3 regions of the Streptomyces sp. NPDC056160 genome follow, and region 2 is predicted to be linked to each of the others. Evidence: riboswitches for the same ligand, from Rfam matches in the RefSeq annotation. Region 2 holds a riboswitch; each other region holds the start of a gene.
What was found. A riboswitch is a leader RNA that binds a small molecule or an ion and turns the genes downstream of it on or off. The one in region 2 is predicted to bind thiamine pyrophosphate.
Positions count from the first base shown of each region.

Region 1: linked by a shared signal. The riboswitch ahead of ACFC02_RS06890 (nuclear transport factor 2 family protein) and the one ahead of thiC (phosphomethylpyrimidine synthase ThiC) in region 2 are both predicted to bind thiamine pyrophosphate.
Region 3: linked by a shared signal. The riboswitch ahead of thiO (glycine oxidase ThiO) and the one ahead of thiC (phosphomethylpyrimidine synthase ThiC) in region 2 are both predicted to bind thiamine pyrophosphate.

Region 1 covers NZ_JBHJUW010000012.1:61,864-68,877, forward strand. Annotated here, with positions in the region: gene ACFC02_RS06870 (prenyltransferase/squalene oxidase repeat-containing protein) at 1-220, opposite strand, end outside; gene ACFC02_RS06875 (class I SAM-dependent methyltransferase) at 217-951, opposite strand; gene ACFC02_RS06880 (glycosyltransferase family 4 protein) at 945-2,372, opposite strand; gene ACFC02_RS06885 (TetR family transcriptional regulator) at 2,674-3,291, shown strand; TPP riboswitch at 3,381-3,557, shown strand; gene ACFC02_RS06890 (nuclear transport factor 2 family protein) at 3,606-4,061, shown strand; cobalamin riboswitch at 4,140-4,211, shown strand; gene ACFC02_RS06895 (prenyltransferase/squalene oxidase repeat-containing protein) at 4,343-5,593, shown strand; gene ACFC02_RS06900 (SCO2322 family protein) at 5,590-6,297, shown strand; gene ACFC02_RS06905 (energy-coupling factor transporter transmembrane protein EcfT) at 6,290-7,014, shown strand, end outside.
Region 2 covers NZ_JBHJUW010000001.1:14,678-21,691, forward strand. Annotated here, with positions in the region: gene ACFC02_RS00095 (DUF5326 family protein) at 85-297, shown strand; gene ACFC02_RS00100 (IclR family transcriptional regulator) at 494-1,393, shown strand; gene ACFC02_RS00105 (SsgA family sporulation/cell division regulator) at 1,492-1,929, shown strand; gene ACFC02_RS00110 (YibE/F family protein) at 2,095-3,528, opposite strand; TPP riboswitch at 3,600-3,777, shown strand; gene thiC (phosphomethylpyrimidine synthase ThiC) at 3,770-5,575, shown strand; gene ACFC02_RS00120 (hypothetical protein) at 5,590-6,453, opposite strand; gene ACFC02_RS00125 (metallophosphoesterase) at 6,636-7,014, opposite strand, start outside.
Region 3 covers NZ_JBHJUW010000038.1:52,414-59,427, reverse strand. Annotated here, with positions in the region: gene ACFC02_RS16700 (hypothetical protein) at 1-435, opposite strand, end outside; gene metF (methylenetetrahydrofolate reductase [NAD(P)H]) at 492-1,415, opposite strand; gene thiE (thiamine phosphate synthase) at 1,603-2,262, opposite strand; gene ACFC02_RS16685 (Rv2175c family DNA-binding protein) at 2,467-2,832, opposite strand; gene ACFC02_RS16680 (NAD(P)/FAD-dependent oxidoreductase) at 2,912-4,141, opposite strand; gene ACFC02_RS16675 (hypothetical protein) at 4,278-4,619, opposite strand; TPP riboswitch at 4,672-4,783, shown strand; gene thiO (glycine oxidase ThiO) at 4,781-5,947, shown strand; gene thiS (sulfur carrier protein ThiS) at 5,944-6,156, shown strand; gene ACFC02_RS16660 (thiazole synthase) at 6,160-6,954, shown strand.

The DNA of each region.
Region 1 (7,014 bases), on a different contig from region 2:
CCAGCCACTCGTAGGCGCGTGCGGCGGCCTCGTGCTCGCCCGCCGCGTCCAGCGCCATCGCCGCCTCGGTGTGGTCCCACGGGTCGAGGTGGTGGCCGCGGAACCACGGGACGGCGCCGTCCTCCCGCTGGGCGGCGAGGATGCCGTCCACGGTCGCGGCGGCCTGCTCGGCGGTGAGGACCCCGGGCAGGACCAGGTGTTCTGTCCGGGGCGTGGTCACTTGGCGTCCGCCCGGGGCAGGTGCGGCTTGGTCGCGTACGCCACGAAGCTCTTGCCGATCAGCGGGTTCAGCGCCTGCTCGGCGACCCGGGTGGCCAGCGGTTTCTTCATGATGTCCCAGACCAGCAGCTTGTGGTACGCCTTGACCGGGAGCGCCTGGTCGTTGTCGACGCCGAAGGCGCACTTCAGCCACCAGTACGGCGAGTGCAGCGCGTGCGCGTGGTGCGTGCCGTACGGCTTCAGGCCCGCCTCGCGGATCCTGGCGAGCAGTTCGTCCGCCTTGTAGATGCGGATGTGGCCGCCCTCGACCTCGTGGTAGGCGTCGGACAGGGACCAGCAGACCTTCTCGGGCCCGTAGCGCGGCACGGTGATCGCGATCCGGCCGCCCGGCCTGAGGACGCGGACCATCTCGGCGAGGACGCCCTTGTCGTCGGGGATGTGCTCCATCACCTCGGAGATGATGACCACGTCGAAGGACTCGTCGGGGAAGGGCAGCGCGAGGGCGTCGCCCTCCATGGCGGTGGCGGTGGCGCCGGCGGGTGCCTCACCGGCCTCCTTCATCGCCGCGAACCACTTGGCGACCTCGCGGATCTCCTCGCCGTTCTGGTCCAGGGCCACCACCTGCGCGCCGCGCCGGTAGCACTCGAACGCGTGCCGGCCCGCGCCGCAGCCGAGGTCCAGGACGCGGTCGCCCGGGGCGAGCGGGAACCGGGAGAAGTCGACGGTCAGCACGTGGCCCTGCTTTCGTATGCGTCTTCTGCTGGTGCGTGCGGTGCCGCCGCCGCTGGTGCGTCGTGGGCGGCGGCGGGCGCGGAGGGGTACGGGGACCTGGGCGTGGGGCGGGCGGCGCCCTCGATGGCCTCGCGGTAGCGGGCCACGGTGCCCTCGGCGGCCCGGGCCCAGGTGAAGTGGCGCAGCACGCGCTCGCGCCCGGCCCGGCCGAGCCGGTCCCGCAGCGCGGGGTCCCCCAGCAGCCGGGTCAGGGCGGCGGCCAGCTCGCCCGCGTCGCCCGGCGGCACCGCCAGGCAGGTCTCCCCGTCCCGCCCGGCGACCTCGGGGATGGCGCCGCCGGTCGTGGCGACCAGCGGTGTCCCGGTGGCCATCGCCTCGGCGGCCGGCAGCGAGAAGCCCTCGTAGAGCGACGGCACGCAGGCGACCTCGGCCGAGCGGACCAGGTCGACCAGTTCGGCGTCCGAGATGCCCTTGACGAACTGGACGGCGTCCTTCAGGCCGTAGCGCTCGACGGCCCGGGCGACCGGCCCCTCCGCGGGCTGCTTGCCGACGACGACCAGGTGCGCGCCGGGGTGTTCCGCGCGGACCTTCGCCAGTGCCTCCACGAGGAAGACGAGACCCTTGAGCGGTACGTCCGCGCTGGAGGTGGTCACGATCCGGCCCGGCACCTGCGGCACGGACGGGTCGGGTGAGAACAGGTCGGTGTCGGCGCCGATGTGGACGACGTGGATGCGGTCGGGCCGTACGCCGAGGTGGTCGACGATCTCCTGCCGGGACGTGCCGGAGACGGTGAGCAGGGACGGCAGGCGGCGCGCGACCCGCTTCTGCATCCGGGTGAAGGCGTACCAGCGCCGCACCGACCACTGCCGCTGGCGGGTCGTCGCGGCGTCCAGCTCCAGCTGTCGGTCCACGGTGATGGGGTGGTGGACGGTGGTGACCAGGGGGGCGCCGACGTCGCCGAGGAGGCCGTAGCCGAGGGTCTGGTTGTCGTGGACGACGTCGAACTCGCCGCGGCGGGCGCGCAGGTGGCGGCGGGCGCGCAGCGAGAAGGTCAGCGGCTCGGGGAAGCCGCCGGTCCACATGGTGGCGACCTCCAGCGCGTCGATCCAGTCGCGGTACTCGCCGCGCTTCGGGGTGCGGAAGGGGTCGGGCTGCCGGTAGAGGTCGAGGCTGGGCAGTTCGGTCAGGCGCAGCGTGCCGGCGTGGCCGTCGTCCTCGTCGAGGACGGGGTACGGCTGGGCGCCGATGACCTCGACGCGGTGGCCGAGGCGGGCCAGTTCGCGCGAGAGGTGGCGTACGTAGACGCCCTGGCCGCCGCAGAACGGGTTCCCCTTGTAGGTGAGGAGCGCGATCCTGAGCGCTCGGCCGCCGTCCTGGGCGGGGTCCGCCGGGGACCCGGCCCAACTGGCCTCAGCGGTCACTTAGGGCCCCCTTCTGACTGCACCGTCCCGCGAGATTACGCCGGGACGCTAATCTAGAACAAGTTTCAGACTTGATCGTCTTGATCGTTCAGGAGGGTTCGAATCTACCGGCAGGTAGCCGCGCTGTGAGCCGGGGAGCGGGTGATTCGCGCCACGGCTCGGGCCATGGCCTCGGCCGGGCTCTTCCCTGCGGCCTTGGCCGGGCGCTTCCCTGTTCCGGCCGCGGCCGGGCGCTCCACGGCCGGAGCCCTGCCACGCCGTCCGATCCCCCGCCCCCACCGACTGCCACGGAGCGCGACCCATGCCTGCGCAAGCCAGTACCTCCCGGTCGGACGCGCCGCCGCTCACCGAGCGGCAGGAGGCGCGCCGCCGCCGCATCCTGCGCGCGAGCGCGCAGCTGGCCTGCCGGGGCGGCTTCGACGCGGTGCAGATGCGGGAGGTGGCGGAGTCCTCGCAGGTGGCGCTCGGCACGCTGTACCGGTACTTCCCGTCCAAGGTGCACCTGCTGGTCGCCACGATGCGGGACCAGCTGGAGCGGCTGCACGGCACGCTGCGCAAGCGGCCACCGGCCGGTGACAGCGCGGCCGAGCGGGTGGCGGAGACGCTGATGCGCGCCTTCTTCGCGCTCCAGCGCGAGCCGGAGCTGGCGGACGCGATGGTGCGCGCCCTGACTTTCGCGGACCGCAGCGTGAGCCCCGAGGTCGACCAGGTCTCCCGGCAGACCACGGCGATCATCCTGGACGCGATGGGCCAGGACGACCCGAGCCCCGAGCAGCTCGCCGTCGTCCGGGTCGTCGAGCACACCTGGCTCTCGGCCCTGATCACCTGGCTCTCGGGCCGCGCGTCCATCGCGCAGGTCCAGGTCGACATCGAGACGGTGTGCCGGCTGATCGACCTGACCGGGGGCGAGCGCGAATAGCCGGTATGCCGATGTATGCGCGATCAGTCGGATTTTTCCGGCTTCAGGTATTGCGTCAGGCTGTGCGCGTTCTATTCTGGAAGGGCCTACGAGGCGAGTGAGGGAGTCCGACCGGAGTAGCCGACTTCCGCGAGACGCTACGGCATCCGCTGGGGCCGACGTCGACGGTAGGGCTGAGAGGCCGGAAGGTTCGCAGCAGAACCGGAAGGCGACCCCCATCACCTGATCCGGACCATACCGGCGAAGGGAACCCGTCTCGTAGGTTTTTCGCGCGCCCGCGCCCATGCGGCGGCTGCTATGCAGGGCCCATGGACATGGACCCTCTTGAGCGCCTCCGCGCCGAACACGCCTGCGAACGGCTGATCGTCGACTTCGTCCACCGCCTGGACCTGGGCGATCCTGCCTCCGTGGCCGAGCTGTTCGTCCCGGACGGGGTGTGGCAGTGGCCGCCGCCCGGGGACGGCAGGCGGGTGGAGGGGCGCGACGCCCTGCGGAGGTACTTCGGCTCCCGCCCGGCGGGCCGGCTCTCGCGCCGCGTGATGTCCAACGTCCTCGTCACGGTGGCCTCCGCGGACACGGCGACGGCCACCTCGTACTTCACCACCTACCGCGTCGACGGCCACGCCGCCGCCCACGGCATGGTGCCGCCCGACCCGCCCGTCCAGGTCGGTGACTACGCCGACGTCTTCCGCCGGACCGGCGAGGGTGACTGGCTGCTGGTCTCCCGGACCCTGCGCCTGCCGTTCGGCGGACCCACGCCCGAGCTGTAGCCGCGGGCCCGTGCAGCCGCCCCGCAGCCGCTCCCGGCCCGGCCGGTAGAGTGGCCCGGTCGTTTCACGCCTGTCCGGGGGGAAGCCGGTGCGAATCCGGCGCTGACCCGCAACCGTAGACCGCCCACGTGGCGGCGAGCCGGAATGCCCCGGGCGCGCGCGTGAGCGGCTCGCGTACGCCGGCAGCCCGCCGCCGTACGGCACCGTCGAGGGATACGGAGCCGAGCCGCCGGGGTGTCCCGTGCTGTCCGGCTCCCCGCAGGGAGAGGCTTCCGCCGATCATGAACATACGCCGCAGCGCAGCGGCCCTGGCCGCCGTCGCCGCCGTCGCCGTGATCGGTGTCCCGGCGCAGGCCGCCGTCGCCGACTCCGCCCCGTCCCCCTCCGCCTCCCCCGCGCTCCCGCCGGGGCTGTACGGCAGCACCGACCCGAAGTACGACGGTGTCTGGCGCCAGTCCCTCGCGCTGCTCGCGCAGCACACCGTGGGAGTGCGGCCCGCCGCGCGGGCCGTGGACTGGCTGGCCGGGCAGCAGTGCGCGAGCGGCGCGTTCGCGCCCTTCCGCGCCGACCCGTCCAAGGCGTGCGACGCCAAGACCGCCGTCGACTCCAACAGCACCGCCGCAGCCGTCCAGGCGCTCGCCGTGCTCGGCGGCCACGACGCCGTGACCGGCAAGGCCGTCTCCTGGCTGAAGTCCGTGCAGAACAAGGACGGCGGCTGGGGCTACACGCCCGGCGGGCCCAGCGACGCCAACTCGACCTCGGTCGTCGTCGGCGCCCTCGCCGCCGTGGGCGAGAAGCCCGCCTCCGTCGTCAAGGACGGCAAGTCCCCCTACGACGCCCTGCTGAAGCTGGCCCTGCCGTGCACGGGTGACGGCGCGGGTGCGTTCGCCTACCAGCCGGACAAGCACGGCAAGCTCGCGGCCAACGCGGACGCGACCGCCGCCGGTGTGGTCGGCGCGCTCGGTCAGGGACTGGCCGCCACACCGCAGGGGAAGACGGGCGACGCGGCCCGCTGCACCGACACCGGTGCCGCCACCCCCGCGCGGGCCGCCGCGGGCGGCGCCGCCTACCTCGCGCACGCCGTCGCCAAGGACGGCCACCTCACCTCCGCGCTCCCCGGCGCCACCGCCCAGCCCGACTACGGCAACACCGCAGACGCGGTCGTCGCGCTCGCCGCGCAGGGCGGTGCCGGGCAGGCGCACAAGCCGCTGGAGTGGCTGGAGAAGAACGCCGGGACCTGGGCGGCCCAGAGCGGCCCGGCCGCGTACGCCCAGCTGATCTTCGCCGCCCACGCCACCGGCACCGACCCGCGCGCCTTCGGCGGCCTCGACCTGGTCAAGGCACTGAACGCGACCGGCCCGGCGCCGCAGCAGGCCGCGACGGGCAGCACGAGCGGCGACGCGACGGAGCGGAGCGACAACTCCTCGCACACCGCCTGGTGGATCGTCGGCGGGGTCTGCCTGGTCGTCGTCCTCGGTGCCGTCGCCTGGCTGGGCATGCGCGGCAGCCGTGCCAAGAGGCAGCAGCCGTGATACGCCGCCGCCTGAGCGCCCTGCCGGGCACGTCCCTGCTGTCCGCGCTGCTCCTGGCCGCCGTCGTCCTGCTGTCGGCGGCCGTCAGCCCGGCCCAGGCGGCCGGGTACCGCTACTGGTCCTTCTGGGACCGCGACGGCGGCAGCTGGACGTACGCCACGCAGGGGCCGTCCACGGCCCGGCCCGCCGACGGTGACGTGCAGGGTTTCCGCTTCGCGGTGAGCCAGGACTCGAAGGACGCGGCCAAGCCTCGCGGGACGGCGGACTTCGCGGCCATCTGCTCCGGCACCCCGGCGCGGGGCGGCAGCAAGCGCGTCGCGCTGGTCCTCGACTTCGGCGCCCAGGCCGACGCGCCCTCCGGCGAGACCCCGCCCGCCCCGCGCACGGCCTGCGCCCGCGTGCCCTCCGACGCCACCACGGCCGAGGCCCTCGCGGCCGTCGCCAAGCCCCTGCGGTACGACACCAACGCGTTGCTGTGCGCGATCTCCGGATACCCGCGCCAGGGCTGCGGCGAGCAGGTCGCGGCGGACGGCGGCGCGAAGGCCCCGGGCAGCGAACCGCCCCCGGACACGGCCGGCACTGCCGGCACGGCCGCCAGGAACGGCGACGGCGGCCCGTCCGTCGGCCTCATCGCGGGCGGCGCCCTGGTCGTCGTCCTCGCCGGGGCGGCCCTCTGGCAGGCCCGGCGGCGCAGGAATGCGTGACGGGGCCGGGGCCGGTGGTGCGGGCGCCCGCCGGTCCGGTCCGCGCGTCCACCGGACCGGCCCCCGCACGCGCCGGCCCGGCCCGGACGCCCACCTGGCCGGTCCGGGCGCCCAGTTGGCCGGCCCCAGCGGCCACTTGGACGGCCCGCGCGCCCACCTGGCCGGTCCGCGCGTCCACCGCTCCGGACCCGGTGTGCACGCGGGGGCCTGGTGGCTGTGGGCGCTGGCCCTCGGCACCGGCGCCACCCGCACCACCAACCCGCTCCTGCTCGCCCTGCTCCTCGCGGTCTCCGGCTACGTCGTGGTCACGTGCCGTCCGAACACCCCCTCGGCCCGCTCCTACAGCGCCTTCCTGCGGCTGGCGCTCGCCGTCCTGGCCGTCCGGCTGTTCTTCACCGTGGTCCTCGGCTCGCCCATCCCCGGCACGCACGTGCTCGTCACCCTCCCCGAAGTCCCGCTGCCGCACTGGGCGCAGGGCATCCGGCTGGGCGGCCGGGTCACGGCCGAGGGACTGCTGTTCGCCCTCTACGACGGCCTGAAGCTGGCCGCGCTGCTGATCTGCGTGGGCGCCGCCAACGCGCTGGCCGCACCGGCCCGGCTGCTCAAGTCCCTGCCCGGTGCGCTCTACGAGACGGGCGTGGCCGTCGTCGTCGCGCTCACGTTCGCCCCGCACCTGGTGGCCGACGGCCGCAGGCTGCGGGCCGCCCGCAGGCTGCG
Region 2 (7,014 bases):
GGACGTACGACGGGTCCGGCACCACGAGGCGCCGGCCATCCGGTGAAACCGGCGCAGGGCCGGCGGAGAGGTAAGGACGGGGCAATGCGAGAGGTCTTCACGAGTCTGCCGTGGTGGGTGAAGTGGATCGCGGTGCCGGTCATCGCCCTGGTCGTCTTCGGCAGCCTCATAGCGACGGTCGTCGGCTTCGTGATCGGTCTGCTCTTCAAGCTGCTGATCTTCGTCGCGCTGGTCGGCGGTCTGATCTACATCGTGCGGAAGTTCATGGCGGGTTCGTCGTCGCGCGGCGACTGGTGAGCCTTCCGGGACACCGGTGACCCGGGACGGGGAGCAGCGGTTCCCTCGGGGGAGGGAAGTTTTCCGGACAGTCCGCCTGGGAGCGGTGACAGGCCGATAAGGTCCGGGAATCGACGCGGGGGCCGGCCCCCGCGGGCAGCGTTCCCCCACCCGTGTCCCCAGCACGGGCTGCCCCCTCGCGCTACGGGAGTGACCCTTGGCCACGGTTGACACCGCCCCCGCAGGACCGCACGCGCCCCCGGCCCCGCGGGCACCGTCCGGTTCCACGGGACTCCCCGCCCAGCCGCGTTCCGCGCCGCGGGTGGAGCACCCCCACGTCGGCGTTCCGGAGCAGCCGCCCGCGTCGGCGGCGCAGACCCTCATCGGATCCGTGCAGCGCGCGATGCGCCTGCTGGAGACCGTCGCGGGGCACGAGCACGGCGCCCCCGCCAAGCAGCTCGCCCGCGAGACCGGCATCGCCCTCCCCACCGCCTACCACCTGCTGCGGACGCTGGTCCACGAGGGCTACCTCCACCGCGATCGGGGCCTGTTCTTCCTCGGTGAGGCGGCCGAACGCCTGAGCAGCAGCGGAGCGGCGCAGAAACGTCGCAGCACGGTCGTCGACTCGCTCGCACAATGGCGCGATCTGATCGGTGTGCCGGTGTACTACGCGATGTACCGGGACGGCGAGATCGAGGTCGTGTGTGTCTCCGACACCCCGGGCAATCCGGCTGTCCAGGAGTGGGCCGACTTCCGGGAGACCGGACACGCGCACGCGATCGGCCAGTGCCTGCTCTCGCAGCTGGACGAGAGCGCCCGCCGCGACCATCTGGCCCGCTACCCGGTGCGGTCCATCACTCCGTACACGGCCCGTGACGACCACACGATGCTGCGACGTCTGGAGCGGATGCCGCGAATGCAGCCGGTGACGGAACGTCAGGAGTACGCGCTGGGGACGGTCTGCGCGGCCGTTCCGATCACCGTGGGCACCATGGCCGCGACGATGGCGCTCTCGCTCCCTGCTCATCAGGCCGACCGGTTGCTGCCCGCGGCGCGCCAGTTGCAGTGCGAGGTGGGGCGGCGTGTCGGGTCTCTCGCGCTGGCTATCAGTATCTGAAAACTCACTCCTTGTGATCTGCCATATACGTTCAGCAAGATGCCACCAGTGTTATGGGGATCATTCCCGGCCAGTCGACGGCAGATGACGGGGTAGTGATGCGCGAGTCCGTACAGGCAGAGGTCATGATGAGCTTTCTCGTGTCCGAGGAGCTCTCCTTCCGCATTCCGGTGGAGTTGCGGTACGAGACCTGTGATCCCTATGCCGTACGGCTGACCTTCCATCTGCCCGGAGACGCCCCCGTCACCTGGGCGTTCGGGCGGGAACTGCTGGTGGACGGGGTCGGCAGACCGTGCGGGGACGGCGACGTGCGTATCGCGCCCGCCGAGTCCGACTCGCTTGCGGAGGTCCTGATCCGGCTTCAGGTCGGCGTCGACCGGGCGCTCTTCCGCTCCTCCACGGCTTCCCTGGTGGCGTTCCTCGACCGCACGGACAAACTGGTGCCGCTGGGCCAGGAAGGTGCTCTGGCCGACTTCGACGCGCATCTCGACGAGGCCCTGGACCGGATCCTGGCGGAAGAGCAGAGCGCGGGCTGAAGCGTTTCTGCAAGCGGGCGTGTGCTGTGGAGTAACGCTTCACCGCCCGGCCCGAGACACGAAGCCGGCCCGATCCGAGGCCTGAGGGGCGGCCCGAGGCCTGAGGCCCGGCCCGAGGAGCAGGCCGGGCCAGCCCTCAGCCCCTTCACCGTCCCCGGTGAGGCCTCATTGCTTGCGCCGTCTGCCCCGGCCACCGCGCGCGGGAGCGGGGAGCCCGGCCGCCGCCCGGTTCCGCACCGCCTCCGGGCGGTCGGCCGAGACGACGAGGGCCGCCAGGGCCGTGGTGACCGGCACCGAGGCGACCAGGCCGATCGAGCCCACGAGGGTGCGCACGATCTCCTCGGCGACGAGTTCACTGGTGGCGACGGTCCCCACGCTGCTCTGCGCGATGGAGAAGAGGAGCAGCAGCGGCAGCGCCGCGCCCGCGTACGCGAGGACCAGAGTGTTGACGACGGACGCGATGTGGTCGCGCCCGATGCGGATGCCGGCGCGGTACAGCCCGCGCCAGCCCATGGACGGGTTGGCCTCGTGCAGCTCCCAGATCGCCGACGTCTGGGTCACCGTCACGTCGTCGAGGACGCCGAGCGAGCCGATGATCACGCCGGCGAGGAGCAGGCCGCTCATGTCGATCGCCGGATAAAGACCGTGGATCAGGCCGGTGTCGTCGTCGGTGTTGCCCGTGAGCGCGGCCCAGCCGATGAACAGCGAACCCAGGACGCCGATCAGCACCAGGGAGATCAGCGTGCCGAGCACCGCCACCGAGGTCCGGGCGGACAGGCCGTGGCACATGTACAGCGCGATCAGCATGATCGCGCTCGACCCGACCACGGCCACGACCAGCGGGTTCGACCCTTGCAGGATCGCGGGCAGGATGAACAGGTCCAGCACCAGGAAGCTGATGGCCAGCGCTACCAGCGCCATGACGCCCCGCAGCCGCCCGACGACCACGACGGCGAGTGCGAAGATCCCGGCCAGCAGCGTCATGGGCAAACCCCGGCTCACGTCCGTGACCGAGTACTGCAGTTCCCGCGGCGCCGCGGGCTCGTAGGCGACCACGACCTTCTCGCCCTGGTGCAACTGCCGCGACTGGTCCGGCTGCACGATCTCGGTGAAGGTGCGCCCCTCGTCCTTGCCGGTGTCGACTCGGACCGTGGCCTTCTTGCAGGTCCCGGACGCCTGTGCCTGGGCAGAGGCGCCCTCGGCGGTGGAGGTGTCCCCGGTGGGTGTGTCACCGGAGGCGTTCACCGCCTTGCAGCTCACCGACACCACCACGGTGACCGTGGCCTGCTGCGTCTGCCGGTCGAATCCCACGCCGGTGCGCTCGTGCGCGGGGGCGCCGCCCGGCCAGAGCGCGACGAGGCCGACCACGACCGCGGCTGCGAAGGGAATCAGGATCGCGGCGATGACCTTGCGGAGGTGCTGGGAGACCGGGGCGGCGGGGCCGTGGCTGTGCCCGTGCCCGTGACTGTGCCCCTGCTCTGGACCGGGCCCGTGCCCCTGGCCGTGGGGACTGCCCTGCCCGGACGCATGTCCCTGCCCGGCCCCGGCGTCGGGGCGCGGTTCCGGCGGCGGCTGGGGGAACTGCTGTGTCGTGGTCACCGCCAGATCATCGCAAGAAGGGCAGGGGCCCACTGTTCACCGCGCCCCATATGACGCTAGCGTGGAGGCACCTTTGCACACGCGGGAGCTCGGAGCACCGGGCTGAGAGGGCGCTGACCTTCGTCTTCGCGATGTTTCACGTGGAACGAGAGACGTTCCCCGGGAACCGCCGCCGGACGGAAGCCGCTGCGTCGACCGCCGAACCTGTTACCGGGTAATGCCGGCGTAGGGAGTAGGTCTCATGACCAACAAGGACGCACGCACGCCTGCCTCCGCGCAGTTCTCCAGCGACGGGGAGCAGCCCGCTTCCCGCGACGAGGCCGGGGTGTCCATCGGCTGGCACAAGGCGTATGTCGAGGGCTCACGCCCCGATCTGCGGGTGCCGGTCCGCCAGGTGCACCTCACCAACGGGCAGTCGGTCACGCTCTACGACACTTCGGGCCCGTACACCGATCCGCTCGTCGACACCGATGTCCGCCGTGGCCTGTCGCCGCTGCGGGAGAACTGGATCATCGCCCGCGGCGATACCGAGGAGTACGCGGGTCGGCCGGTCCGTCCCGAGGACGACGGGATCAAGCACACCGCACCGCGCGGGGGCCTGCGCAACCTCGACGCGGTGTTCCCGGGCCGGCCGCGCCAGCCGCGGCGGGGCCGCGACGGGCAGGCCGTGACGCAACTGGCTTACGCCCGCCGGGGGGAGATCACACCGGAGATGGAGTTCGTGGCCGTCCGGGAGAACGTTTCGCCCGAGGTCGTCCGCGAGGAGATCGCGGCAGGCCGCGCGGTGCTCCCGGCCAACGTGAACCACCCTGAGATCGAACCGATGATCATCGGCAAGCGGTTCCTGGTGAAGGTCAACGCCAACATCGGCAACTCCGCGGTGACTTCCTCGATCGAGGAGGAGGTCGAGAAGATGACGTGGGCGACCCGCTGGGGTGCCGACACCGTCATGGACCTCTCCACCGGCCGCAACATCCACACGACGCGTGAATGGGTACTGCGCAACTCCCCCGTGCCCATCGGGACGGTGCCGCTCTACCAGGCCCTGGAAAAGGTCGACGGCAGGGCCGAGGAACTGACCTGGGAGGTCTACAAGGACACGGTCGTCGAGCAGGCCGAACAGGGCGTGGACTACATGACCGTCCACGCCGGCGTACGCCTCGCGTACGTGCCGCTGACCGCCAACCGCAAGACCGGCATCGTCTCGCGCGGCGGCTCGATCATGGCCGCCTGGTGCCTCGCGCACCACAAGGAGTCGTTCCTCTACGAGAACTTCGAGGAACTCTGCGAGATCCTCGCCGCCTACGACGTCACGTACTCCCTCGGTGACGGCCTCAGGCCGGGATCGATCGCGGACGCCAACGACGAGGCGCAGTTCGCTGAGTTGCGCACGCTCGGGGAACTCAACACGGTCGCCAAGCGTTTCCACGTACAGACGATGATCGAGGGCCCGGGCCACGTCCCGATGCACAAGATCAAGGAGAACATCGACCTTCAGCAGGAGATCTGTGATGAAGCTCCGTTCTATACGCTCGGACCGCTGACGACGGACGTCGCTCCGGCGTACGACCACATCACCTCCGGTATCGGTGCCGCCATGATCGCCTGGTGGGGCACGGCGATGCTCTGTTACGTCACGCCCAAGGAGCATCTGGGCCTGCCCAACCGCGACGACGTGAAGACCGGGGTCATCACCTACAAGATCGCCGCGCACGCGGCCGACCTCGCCAAGGGACACCCGGGCGCCCAGGAGTGGGACGACGCGCTCTCCGACGCCCGTTTCGAGTTCCGGTGGGAGGACCAGTTCAACCTGGCCCTCGACCCGGACACGGCACGGGAGTTCCACGACGAGACCCTCCCGGCGGAGCCCGCCAAGACGGCGCACTTCTGCTCGATGTGCGGGCCGAAGTTCTGTTCGATGAAGATCTCTCAGGACATCCGCCGGGAGCACGGCACCAGCCGGACCGAGATCGAGGAGGGCATGGCCCAGAAGTCGAAGGAGTTCGCCGCCGCGGGCAACCGGGTGTACCTGCCGCTCGCTGAGTGAGTTCGCCGCCGTGGTCACTCCGGCTGGTGTTCCGGTCCTCCGAAGTCCGGGCTGGTGAAGTCGGGGCTGGAGTAGCTGGGACGCGGGCCCGGGACACCGTCGCCCGGGCTGCTGAAGCCGGGACGGCCGTAGCCGAGGTGCGGCATGCGGCCGCCCGGTGCCGACGGGTCCGTCCGGTACGGCGTGACGGACCCGGAGGCCGCGAGGGCCTCGCGCAGGAACGGCAGGATGCCCCGTTCGAGCAGGGCCTCCTGCCAGGCGGCGCGGGCCTGGGCGAGCTCCCCGTCGAGTTCCCCGTACGGCGCGGTGCCCGGTGACGGGCGGTTGCGCAGCGCGGTGAGCAGCAGGCCCGCCCCGGCCGCCAGGATGGCGGCAGCGGTCACGGCGCCGAACACCCAGCCGACGGTGACCAGGCTCTGGGCGAAGGCCGGTGCGGGGTCGAGCATCTTCAGTATGTAGCCGACGAGGAGGAAGAGAGCGGCGGCGACGCCGGCGAGGACAGGGGCGAGGACCGCGACGACGGCGGCGGCGCCCGCACCGCTGGTCTCGACGGCCTCGCCGACGGTGGCCGCGAGTCCTGCCGCGGTTCCTGCGGACTCCGCGGTGCCGCTCTCGCGGACGGACGCGGGGACGGCCGGCGCGGGGCGGCGCAGGTCCTCGCGGACCTTCACGTAGTGGTGGTACTCGGTGGCCGCGGCGGCGGTGATCAGGGCCGTGGCGTCGAGTGCCATGGTGCGCAGTTGTTCGGTGTTGAGCCGCTGTCCGGCGGCGCCCGGTTCAAGGTGGTGCGGGGCGGAGCGCAGCGCCTCATCGAGGAGCCGCTCGTATTCCTGGCGGTCCTCGATCAGCAGGTGCTGCGGAACGCTGTTCATGTGCATCCCCCGATGCTCCGTAGGGCTTGGGGCTCGCATGACAGCGAGCCGTCGGGCAGAAACGGAGGGGAGCCTGCTACGGATAAACCGATGGTAGAGCCGTGACGGCGCGCGGTGACAGGGGGTTTCCACAAATTGCGCGCCGAGCCGTGGTCCGGCCCGCTGTCACAGGCCTGCTCGTCGAACGCTCAGATGTCCAGGGGCAGTTGCTGGACCAGCAGCTTTCCGGCCATGGTCACGCCGCCGTCCATGGCGATGGCGAGTCCGTCGGCGTAGACGTGCGGTCCTTCCACGAGCGGGCCTGTGGGCTCGTCGCCGTCCTCGGAACCGACCTCGCCCAGCAGATAGGGAATGGGGCTGTGGCCGTGGACGATGCGGGTGCCGCCGTACGTACCGAGCAGGGACCGTACGGCGTCGGCTCCGCCCTCGTCGCGGAAGGAGAAGCGCTTGGTGAACTTGCGGAACAGGTCCCAGCACTCGTCCGCGTCGTTGCGGGTGAGGGTCTCGCGGACGGTGTCGTTGACCGCTTCGATCGAGTCGCCGTAGTCGAGGTAGGAGGTGGTGTCG
Region 3 (7,014 bases), on a different contig from region 2:
CTCGTCGTCGTCGCGTCCGAAGGCCGGGTCCTCGGGCTCGGGCGCGGGACGACCGGGCGCGCCGTCCGGACCGGCCGCTTCGGCGGTCGCGTCGTCGGCGGCTTCGGGCCCGGTGGCGTCGGGGGCCGGGTCCTTGCGGCCGGACCTGCCGCGGCGGCGCTTGGTGCCTTCGGCGGCACTCGGCTGCCTGACCGCCCAGCCCGCGACGAAGCCGCGGCGGAAGGAGAGCGTCACGTAGGTCTGCCCGACCGCGAAGGTGATCGCGCCCAGCGCGATCACCAGAACGGACGGCATGAGGACACCGACCACCACGCAGAGGAAACCGCCGAAGGCGAGCAGCCGCCAGCGCAGGCGCGCCTTGTACTGCAACAGCACTTCACCGAGCAACCACAGCGCGACGATGCCGAACGCGATGTAGAGGACCGCCCAGCCCATGTACGCCCCTCTCCCAGTGGTCGCCCCGCAGTGTGTCGTACAGGGGTGCGACCGGTCTAGGCCCGCGGTGGGTGGTGCAGGCCCAGGTTCTCGTAGATTTCCAGCGTCGCCGTGGAGTTGTTGAGCGTGATGAAGTGCAGCCCGGGCACTCCTTCGGCCAGCAGCCGCGCGCAGAACTCGGTGGCGAACTCGATGCCAATGGAGCGTACAGCGGCCGGATCGTCCTTCGCTGCGAGGATCCGGTCTTTGAGGGCGTCCGGGAAGGCCGCGTTGGTGAGCGACGGGATCCGTGCGAGCGTCTTGGCGCCGGCGATCGGCATGACCTCGGGGATGATGGGTGTCTCACAGCCCGCGGCGGCGACCCGGTCGCGCAGCCGCAGGTAGTCCTCCGGGTGGAAGAACATCTGTGTGATGGCGTAGTCGGCGCCCGCGCGGCACTTGCCGACGAAGTGACGGACGTCGGCGTCCCAGTCGGCGGAGCGCGGGTGCATCGCGGGGAAGGCCGCGACGCCGACGCAGAAGTCCCCGGAGGTCTTGATCAGTTCGACGAGTTCGGCGGCGTACCGCAGGCCGCGGGGGTGCGGCACCCACTCGCCCATCGGGTCGCCGGGCGGGTCGCCGCGCAGGGCCAGCATGTTGCGGATCCCGGCGTCGGCGTACTGCCCGATGATGTTGCGCAGGTCGGCCACGGAGTGGTCGACGGCGGTGAGGTGCGCGATCGGGGTGAGGGTGGTGTCCGACGCGATGGCCTCCGTCGCCTTGACGGTGCCGGCGCGGGTGGAGCCGCCCGCGCCGTAGGTCACGGAGACGAAGTCGGGCGCCACGGCCTCGACCCGGCGCAGCGCGTTCCACAGGTTCCGCTCGCCCTTCGGGGTCTTGGGGGCGTAGAACTCGAACGAATACGTCGTCTTGCCGGTCGCGAGCATGTCGCGGACGGTACGGGCGTGGTCCGACCTGGTGGATGCGGTGCCGAGGGCCATACCCGCAGGTTAGCCAGGGTGTGGCGGTCCCCCAACCGGACGTTGGCGTTTTGCCCGATTTGCCGACTTGTTGTCCACTCCTTGGACAGTTCGCCCCATGGGCCGGCCGGACGGCCCGCACCGCCGGGAGGGCCTGATATGGCTCCCCGCCGAACGGCGGCCCCAAGTTCCCCTACCGCCGGGCCGGTCACGCCTGCCGCAGACGCTTCGCGAACTCCGCCGCCGCCGCGCCGGGGTCGCCGGCCTCGGTGATCGCCCGGACCACGACGACGCGCCGGGCGCCGGCCTCCAGCACCTGGTCCAGGTTGCCGAGGTCGATGCCGCCGATGGCGAACCAGGGCCGGTCGGTGCCGAGGGAGGCGGTGTGGCGGACCAGGTCGAGGCCCGGCGCGTGGCGGCCGGGCTTGGTCGGGGTGGGCCAGCAGGGGCCCGTGCAGAAGTAGTCGACGCCGTCCTGTACGGCCGCGGCGGCGGCCTCGGACTCGGCGTGGGTGGAGCGGCCGATCAGGACGTCGTCGCCGAGTATCGCGCGCGCCGCGGGGACGGGCAGGTCGCCCTGGCCCAGGTGCAGCACGTCCGCGCGGGCGGCGTGGGCGACGTCCGCGCGGTCGTTGACCGCGAGCAGTCTGCCGTGGCGGGCACAGGCGTCGGCGAACACCTCCAGGTGCGCCAGCTCCTCCCCGGCCTCCATGCCCTTGTCGCGCAGTTGCACGATGTCGACGCCGCCCGCGAGGACCGCGTCGAGGAACTCGGGCAGGTCGCCCCGGTCCCGGCGGGCGTCCGTGCACAGGTACAGGCGCGCGTCGGCCAGGCGGGCGCGGGCGGCGGCTGCGGCGGTGTCGGACATACGGGGTCCCCCCTGGGATCGGTTGCGGTGTGTCGATGGCGTACGGGCCACGGCCTTCGGAGGTCCGGGGGCGGTCTCGGGCCGGTCTCTGCCTGCCTCTGCCTGCCTCGGCCGGGAACGACCGCGGCCCGTACGCCGGACGGATGGTTCGGTCCGGGCGGCGGGCGGCCCGGACAGCGGGCCGCCCTGTCAGTGCGCCCGGGGTCAGACGGCGAGCGCCTGGGCGCGGCGCTTCACCTCCGTGCCGCGATTCTCGCTCAGGGCCTGGGCCGGGGTGCCGGGCAGGGTCGGGTCGGGGGTGAAGAGCCACTCGATCATCTCTTCGACCGTGAAGCCGTCGTCCCGCAGGAGCGTCAGGGTCCCGGACAGGCCCTTGACGACCTTGTCCTCGTCGATGAAGGCGGCGGGGACGTGCAGCGCGCGGTTCTCACCACGGCGTACGGCGATGAGCTGGCCCTCCTTGACCAGCTGCCGCACACGCGTCACCTCGACGCCGAGCTTCTCGGCGATGTCGGGCAGGGTCAGCCAGGCGGGGACGAGCGCATCGGTCTTCGCGTCAATCTCGGTCACGGAACCAAGCGTGCCATCTGCCACTGACACTCGGAAGCCGACCCCGCCCACCTGGGCGGAGGCCGTTCGGTGCGGTTCGCTAGGCGGCGGCCGCCTTCAGCGGCCGTGACGGGTCGGCCAGCAGCGCGGGATCCATCGCCGTGCCCGCCTCGATGAGCCGTCTGCCCTGCGCGAGATCCCGCGGCCGGCCTACCGCCAACAGGGCGACCAGGCGGCTGCCGCGCAGCCAGCAGACCGTCCAGGCGGGGCCGGAGGGGTCGCCGCGCCAGACGGTGGTGTCGGCCGAGGTGTGGTGTCCGGCGTACTGCACGAAGCGGCCGAACTGCTCGGACCAGAAGTACGGCACCGGGTCGTAGACGGCCGGGGTCAGGCCGATCACGTTGGCGGCGACCGTACGCGGTCCCTGGAGCGCGTTGTCCCAGTGGTGGACCAGCAGGCGCTCGCCGTACCGGCCCGACGGGAAGGAGGCGCAGTCGCCGACCGCGTACACGTCCGCCGCACCGGCGCGCAGGTGGTCGTCGGCGAGCACTTCTCCGCGCTCGCCCAGCTCGATGCCGGAGCCCGCCAGCCAGGCGGTCGCGGGGCGGGCGCCGATGCCGACGACGACAGCGCCCGCGGGCAGGCGTGCCCCGTCGTCGAGCACGACCGCGCCGGGCTCGACGCGCGCCACGCGCGCGTGGGTGCGCAGCTCGGTACCGCTGTCGGCGTACCAGGCGGTCATCGGGGCAGCCACTTCGGCGGGCAGGACGCCCGCCAGCGGCCGGTCGGCGGCCTCCACGACCGTCACGGCGCAGCCCGCCTCGCGCGCGGCCGTGGCGAACTCGGCGCCGATCCAGCCCGCGCCGACCACGACGACGTCGTGCTGCTCGGCGAGGACCGGCCGCAGCCGTTCGGCGTCGTCCAGGGTGCGCAGCAGGTGCACGCCCGGGACGTCCTCGGCGCCGGGCAGCCGCATCGGCTCCGCGCCCGTGGCGAGGACCAGCACGTCGTACGGGACGGGTCCCTCGGAGGTGTCGAGCACATGGGCTTCGGGACGGACGGCCAGGGCCTCGCAGCCGAGCCGCAGCTCCAGGCCGAGCGCCTCGAAGTCGACGTCGAAGGCGGACCCCTCGGCCTTGCCGAGCAGGACGGCCTTGGACAGCGGTGGCCGGTCGTAGGGCTGGTGGGGTTCGGCGCCGATCAGGACGACGGTGCCGGTGAAGCCCTGCTCGCGCAGGGCGACCGCGGTCTGCACGCCGGCCATGCCCGCGCCGACGACGACCACGCGCCGCGGCTGGGCGGTGCCCTGTTCCTGCGTCTGCTCGCTCACCTGATCACCATAGTCACCTGACGTTTTGTCAGTCAGGGGGCGTGCGGAGTGACGTGCTCCACAACGCCCGCCGCCGCCCCGTCCCCCGGGGCCACGCCCGTGAACGCCGCGGCCGCCGACGCCATGCCCGCGGACGTCACCCGCCCACCTGTTCCACCACGCTCGTGCCGCTCCCGGCCTGCGACTCCCACTCCCACGTCTCCTCCAGCCGCACCCGTCCGTCGGGGAGTTCGACCACCGTCGAGACGCAGTGCCCCGAGGATGTGGTGCCGTCGTGCTTGAGCTGGACGTACCGGAAGTCGAGCCGGTCGCCCGCCCGGGTGCCCACCAGATGACCGCGGACGACGTCACCGCCCGCGTACTCGGCCCAGATCTCACCGCCCCGCTCGTGGTAGGTGAAGCGGGTGCGGGTCCCCACCTGGCCGGGGGCCTGGTCGGCGACGGGGGCGAGGACGAGACCGTCCAGCGAGGGCGGCATACAGGAGGCTCCCTTACAAAAGCGCTGCTCCAGGGGCTAGGGTGGCCACCGTACAAGCACTCGCGGGAGCCCGGACGCACCGGGCTGAGAGGGAGGCTGGCGGCCTCCGACCGTACGAACCTGATCCGGGTCATGCCGGCGAAGGGAGGGGCTGGACGCCCATGTCGTTGCCACGTACGTCAGACGTCCTCGTCGTCGGGGGCGGGATCATCGGGCTCGTGACCGCCTGGCGCGCGGCCCGCAGCGGGCTGGCCACGGCCGTGGTGGATCCCGAGCCGGGCGGCGGTGCCGCGCAGGTGGCGGCCGGGATGCTGGCCGCCGTCACGGAACTGCACTACGGCGAGGAGACGCTGCTCGGGCTGAACCTGGCCTCGGCCCGCCGCTACCCGGACTTCGCGGCCGAGCTGACCGAGCTGACCGGCCTCGACCTCGGATACCGCAGGTGCGGGACGCTCGCCGTGGCGCTGGACGCCGACGACCGCGCCCACCTGCGGGAGCTGCACGCCCTGCAACAGCGCTCCGGCCTGGAGTCGGAATGGCTGTCGGGCCGTGAGTGCCGGCGCCTGGAGCCGATGCTGGCGCCGGGCGTGCGCGGCGGGCTCCGGGTGGACGGCGACCACCAGATCGACCCGCGGCGGCTGGCTGCCGCCCTGGTGGCCGCCTGCGAGCGCACCGGCGTCCTCTTCCACCGCACGTGGGCCGAGCGGCTCACCGTCGAGCGGGAGCGGGCCACGGGCTGCGTGCTGCGCGAAGGCACCGCGCTCGGCGCCGAGCAGGTGGTGCTGGCCGCCGGCAGCCTCAGCGGACGCCTCGCGGGGGTCCCGGACGAGCTGCTGCCGCCGGTGCGGCCGGTGAAGGGGCAGGTGCTGCGGCTGACCGTGCCGAAGCGGTACGCGCCGTTCCTGAGCCGCACGGTGCGGGCCGTGGTGCGCGGCGGCCACCTCTACCTGGTGCCGCGGCTCAGCGGCGAGCTGGTCGTCGGGGCCACCAGCGAGGAGCTGGGCTGGGACACCACGGTGACGGCGGGCGGCGTCTACGAGCTGCTGCGCGACGCGCACGAGCTGGTGCCCGGCATCACCGAGCTGCCGCTGACCGAGACCCGGGCCGGGCTGCGCCCCGGCTCCCCCGACAACGCGCCGCTGCTCGGCCCGACCGGTCTGGACGGGCTGCTCGTGGCGACCGGCCACTACCGCAACGGCGTGCTGCTCACGCCGGTCACCGGTGACGTCATGGCCCACGTGCTGACGACCGGCGAGCTGCCGGACGAGGCCCGCCCCTTCACCCCGCGGCGCTTTCGCGCCGCCGCCCTCACGGAGCAGTCCGCATGACCCTCCCCGTCCGCATCTCCGTCAACGGCGAGCCGCGCGAGTTCGCGCCCGGCACAGCCCTGGACACCGTCGTGCGGGCCCTGACCGCGGCGCCCTCCGGGGTGGCCGCCGCCCTCAACGAGACCGTCGTCCCGCGCGACCGGTGGCCCGCCACCGCCCTGACCGAGGGCGACCGCGTCGAGATCCTCACCGCCGTCCAAGGAGGCTGACCCATGGCCGACGACCCCTTCGTCCTCGGTGGTACGTCCTTCACGTCCCGGCTGATCATGGGCACCGGCGGGGCGCCCAGCCTGGACGTCCTCGAACGGTCGCTGGTGGCCTCCGGCACGGAGCTGACCACGGTCGCGATGCGCCGGGTGGACCCTTCCGTGCACGGCTCCGTGCTGTCCGTGCTGGAAGAGCTCGGCATCCGGGTGCTGCCCAACACCGCGGGCTGCTTCACGGCCGGCGAGGCGGTCCTCACCGCCCGCCTCGCCCGGGAGGCGCTCGGCACCGACCTGGTCAAACTGGAGGTCATCGCCGACGAGCGCACGCTGCTGCCCGACCCCATCGAACTGCTGGACGCGGCGGAGACGCTGGTCGACGACGGCTTCACGGTGCTGCCGTACACCAACGACGACCCCGTACTCGCCCGGAAGCTGGAGGACGTCGGCTGCGCCGCGATCATGCCGCTGGGCTCGCCGATCGGGTCCGGGCTCGGGATCCGCAACCCGCACAACTTCCAGCTGATCGTGGAGCACGCGCGCGTGCCGGTGATCCTGGACGCGGGCGCCGGCACGGCCTCGGACGCGGCGCTGGCCATGGAGCTGGGCTGCGCGGGCGTGATGCTCGCCTCGGCGGTGACGCGGGCGCAGGAACCGGCGCTCATGGCCGAGGCGATGCGGCACGCGGTGACGGCCGGCCGCCTGGCCCGGCTGGCGGGCCGCATCCCCCGGCGGCACTTCGCCCAGGCGTCCTCCCCGGCGGACGGCCTGGCCGACCTGGACCCGGAACGCCCGGCCTTCTGAAGCGGGGCGGGGCCGGCGTCCGAAATCCGGCCGGGCCCACGTGCGTACCCGGCCCGACCC